Regions from separate parts of the Dermacoccus sp. BD5 genome, predicted to be linked through region 2. Evidence: riboswitches for the same ligand, from Rfam matches in the RefSeq annotation. Region 2 holds a riboswitch; the other holds the start of a gene.
The links. Region 2 has a riboswitch for S-adenosylmethionine ahead of NQ706_RS10410 (TauD/TfdA family dioxygenase). Riboswitches for the same ligand answer to the same signal wherever they lie in the genome.

Region 1: another riboswitch for S-adenosylmethionine. It lies ahead of NQ706_RS11890 (bifunctional o-acetylhomoserine/o-acetylserine sulfhydrylase); the one in region 2 lies ahead of NQ706_RS10410 (TauD/TfdA family dioxygenase).

The regions. Positions count from the first base shown of each region.
Region 1 is NZ_JANJER010000017.1:40,676-42,867, reverse strand. It holds gene NQ706_RS11890 (bifunctional o-acetylhomoserine/o-acetylserine sulfhydrylase) at 1-1,290, opposite strand, end outside; SAM riboswitch class IV at 1,363-1,478, opposite strand; gene NQ706_RS11885 (GNAT family N-acetyltransferase) at 1,602-2,096, shown strand; gene NQ706_RS11880 (hypothetical protein) at 2,093-2,192, shown strand, end outside.
Region 2 is NZ_JANJER010000013.1:12,048-14,239, reverse strand. It holds gene NQ706_RS10420 (cyclopropane-fatty-acyl-phospholipid synthase family protein) at 1-457, shown strand, start outside; gene NQ706_RS10415 (hypothetical protein) at 518-814, opposite strand; SAM riboswitch class IV at 977-1,104, shown strand; gene NQ706_RS10410 (TauD/TfdA family dioxygenase) at 1,115-2,080, shown strand.

The DNA.
Region 1 (2,192 bases), on a different contig from region 2:
CTCGAGGTCGGCGATGATGTCGGCGGAGTTCTCGATGCCGACGCTCAACCGCACGAGTCCGGGCGTCACGCCGGCGCCGCGGCGGTCCTCGTCGCTGCCCTGGGAGTGCGTCGTCGACGCAGGATGGATGGCGAGGGAACGGACGTCACCGATGTTCGCGACGTGCGAGTGCAGTTCGAGAGCGTCGACGAACTTCTTGCCCGCCTCGACGCCGCCGGCGATCTCGAACGACAGCACGGCGCCGGAGCCGGCGGGCAGGTAGCGGTCGGCGAGTTCCTTGTAGGGGCTCGACGGGTCGGAGGCGTAGAACAACGTCTCGACCTGCGGCTGCGACTTCAGGAACTCGACGACCTTCTTCGCGTTCTCCACGTGTCGCTCCACACGCAGCGACAACGTCTCGAGGCCTTGCGCGATGAGGAACGCGTTGAACGGGGAGACGGCCGCGCCGAGGTCGCGCAGCAGTTCGACGCGCGCCTTGAGGATGAAGGCGAGGTTCGCGCCGAGCGGCGATCCGACGCCGAGGTCGCGGGCGAACACGAGACCGTGGTAGCTCTCCGACGGCTCGTTGAACTGCGGGAACTTCGCCGGGTCGGCGGCGTAGTCGAACGTCCCGGCGTCGACGAGCACGCCGGCGATCGACGTCCCGTGCCCCCCGAGGTACTTCGTCGCGGAGTGGATGACGACGTCCGCGCCATGCTCGATCGGGCGCAGCAGGTACGGCGTCGCGACGGTGTTGTCGACGAACAGCGGCACCCCGGCGTCATGCGCGATGTCGGCGAGGCCGCGCACGTCGAGCACCTTCTGGTCGGGGTTGCTCAGCGTCTCGCCGAACAGCAGCTTCGTGTTGTCGCGGATGGCGCCGCGCCACTCGTCGAGATCGTTGATGTTGTCGATGAACGTCGTCTCGACGCCGAGTCGCTTGAGCGTGTACTTCAGCAGGTTGTACGTGCCGCCGTACAGCGCGGACGAGGCGACGATGTGGTCGCCGGCCTGCGCGACGTTGAGGATGGCGAACGTCGTCGCCGCCTGACCCGACGCGAGCAGCAACGCGCCGACGCCGCCCTCCAGCGCGGCGATGCGGTCTTCGACCGCCTGCGCCGTCGGGTTACCGATGCGTGTGTAGATGGGGCCGAGATCCGACAGGCCGAAGCGGTTGGCCGCGGTCTCGGCGGAGTCGAAGACGAACGACGTCGTCTGGTAGATCGGCAGCGCCCGGGCGCCGGTGTCGCCGTCGACGTTCTGGCCGACGTGGATCTGCTTGGTCTCGAAGGCCCAGTTCTCGGAGCTCATGATGATGTCCCTCTCGAGGAGTGCGTGGACGCACGGGCGGCGCACCGTACGTGTGGTGCCCGAAGGGGAATCCCTCCGCGCTTGCCCGGACGCGCTCGGCGCCGGGCCAGGTCGTCACCCGGAGCACCCCGCCGCGGTGGGAGGGTTGCCGGCCAGCAAACCGGGGTTTGACGCTGGCGCTCGTGACCTGCAGCCACTCTAGGCCGGGTGGTGTCATCAGGCGGGAATGCTGTCTCACATTCCGGTCGCGGCCCCGTGCTGACGCGACGCGCCTACGGGCGACGACCCTCATGCCGTGCTTGACTGTTGCCATGACACCGACGATCGTCCGCGCGCGCCGCGAAGACGCGTTCGCCTGCGCGGCGCTGCGTCTGCAGATGGACCTCGAGGCGGGGGAGAGCAACCGCCCCGGCTTCATCACCGAGTATGCCGATCACTGGCTCGCGCACTACGACGATCTGCCGACGTGGCTCGCCTCGAGTGCTGACGGGACGGCTCTCGGCATGGTGCAGACGTCGCTCGTGCACCGGCCCCCGGCGCTGGCTCGGCCGGCGCAGCCGTCGCTCTACATCGCGGTCGTCTTCGTCACGCCGTCGGCGCGCGGCCAGGGCCTGGCCGAGCGGATGCTGCGGATCGTCGACGCCTGGGCCGACGCGCACGACGTCGCGCGAATGATGCTCAACGCCCGTCCGCGTGCCCGCAGGCTGTACGAACGGGCCGGCTTCGGCCCGCCGGACGAACGTCACATGCAGCGTGTGGCGCCGTTCGGCCTCGACGCCCGCCGCGATGCGGAGCGTGCGTCATGAGCGACGACGTCATCTGGGCGCTCGATCAGCGCGAGCGCTGCATCGCCTGCCCGTCCAAACCGGTCGCGAACGCCGTCGTCCTGCACCTCGGTGCTG
Region 2 (2,192 bases):
CGTGAAGAACTACGCCAACTACTTCTCGTTCTTGCACTCGAAGCTGCGCGACGGTGGCCGCCTGCTCAACCACTGCATCACGCGTCGCGACGACACGGCATCGGCCAAGCCGGAGCCGTTCACCGATCGCTATGTCTTCCCCGACGGCGAGCTCGCCTCGCCGGGGCGGCTCATCAGTGAGTGCCACGACGCCGGTTTCGAGGTTCAGCACGACGAGAACCTGCGCCTGTCGTACGCCCTGACGCTGCGCGACTGGTGCCGCAACCTCGAGGCGAACTGGGATTTCTGCGTCGCCGAGGCGGGCCTGCCGACCGCGAAGGTGTGGGGCATCTACATGGCCGGTTCACGCCTCGGGTTCGAGGAGGGCTGGCTGCACCTGCACCAGGTGCTCGCCACGAAGACGACCGACAACGGCGACAACGGCGGCTACCCGCTGGGCTCGCACTGGGCACCCTGAGCTCTCACTGGCGGTGCTGAGCGGCTGCCCGTTGCCCGTCCAGACGCAGGCGACGCGCAATCATGACGGTGGGGTGATGCCGACCAGCATCGCCGCCACCGTCATGATCTGCGTCCACGCGAACGCGTTCTGGAACGAACTGTTCGCCATGACGACGGCCGCCGAGCGCAGGTTGAACGCGAGGATCGCGGCGCGGGCCCCTGACGCGTGGCGTGTGCGCGCCCAGTAGACGAGAGCGCCGATGATCGGCGCGAGCAGCGACCACATGTACGCGCTGAAATCGCTGCCACCATGCGACTTCACGAACTCGACCGTGATGATCGACGCTCCGATCTCGAACACGGTCAGGGCGATCATGAACCATCGATCACCGCTGCTCACCGACGGGGGAGTGCTCCACGAGCGTTCTGCTCTCAGTATGGCCGCCCGGGTGCGGCGGGCCCCTGACGAATGTCACGGTGTGGCCGCCGTTGATGCATAACTCGACCTTTATGTTTGGCCAGTGCTACGTTATGTGTGGGTCACGAGCCCCGGCGCGAAGTCTCGGCTGGCCGGGCGGCAACCCCCATGCGAACGCACACGCGCGCCGGGGTGCCCCGAGTAACGACCCGGCCGCCCGTCGACCGACGCGGCGGCAAGCGCAACGAAGGGTCTGCCATGACACTCCTCGACACCACGCCCGACACGAACGTCGACTCCGCGAGCAGCGCACCGACGAGCGCAGCGGCGCGCCGCGGCGGCACCGTCGCGACGCCCGGGCTGCGCATCGAACGCCTCGGCCCGGCGTTCGGCGCAATCGTCCACGGCGTCGACCTCGCGCAGGTCGACGACGCGATAGCGTTCGACCTGCGCCGCGCGCTGCTCGCGCACAAGGTGCTCTTCTTCCGGGGTCAGGACGCGTTCGACGACGACGCTCAGGTGCGCCTCGGAAACCTGCTCGGCGAGCTGACGGCGGGCCACCCCGTCGCGGGCACGCACGAGCGCAAGGAGATCTACTCGATCGACTCCTCCGATCCCGAGTTCTCGTTCTCCGACGAGTGGCACACGGATGTCACATTCATGAAGGAGCCGCCGGCCATCAGCGTCCTGCGCGCCGTGACGCTGCCGGACTACGGCGGCGACACCTCCTGGGCCGACGCGCAGGCGGCGTACGACTCGCTGTCGGAGCCGTTCCGCGGCCTCGTCGACCAGCTCGTCGCCGCCCACGACGGCAACCGCGAATGGGGCGCCTACCTGCGCAAGAACGGTGGGCAGGAGTGGAGCGGCGAGGTCGTCACCGAGCTGCCCGTCGTCGAGCACCCCGTCGTGCGTGTGCACCCCGAGACGGGCCGTCGCGGGTTGTTCGTCAACCCCGGTTTCACCTCCCACATCGTCGGCGTGTCGCAGGCCGAGTCGCGGGCGATCCTCGACGTGCTGTACGCGCACCTGACGCAGCCCGAACACACCATCCGCCACCGTTGGGCGCCCGGCGACGTCGGCATCTGGGACAACCGCGCGACGTCGCACTACGCGAACCGCGACTACGTCGACGCCAACCTTGGCCCGCGCGCCATGAGGCGCGTGACGGTCGGTGGCGACAAGCCCGTCGGCGTCAATGGCCTGACGGGCGGCGCAGCTGCCTGACGGTGTGAGCTGACATGGCGCGGTGCGGGTCTCTGGGGCCCGCATCGCGTCGTCATGTACCCCTCTGCGATTTGCGTCCCCCTTCGCGAATCCCGTCCACATCGGCGAATCC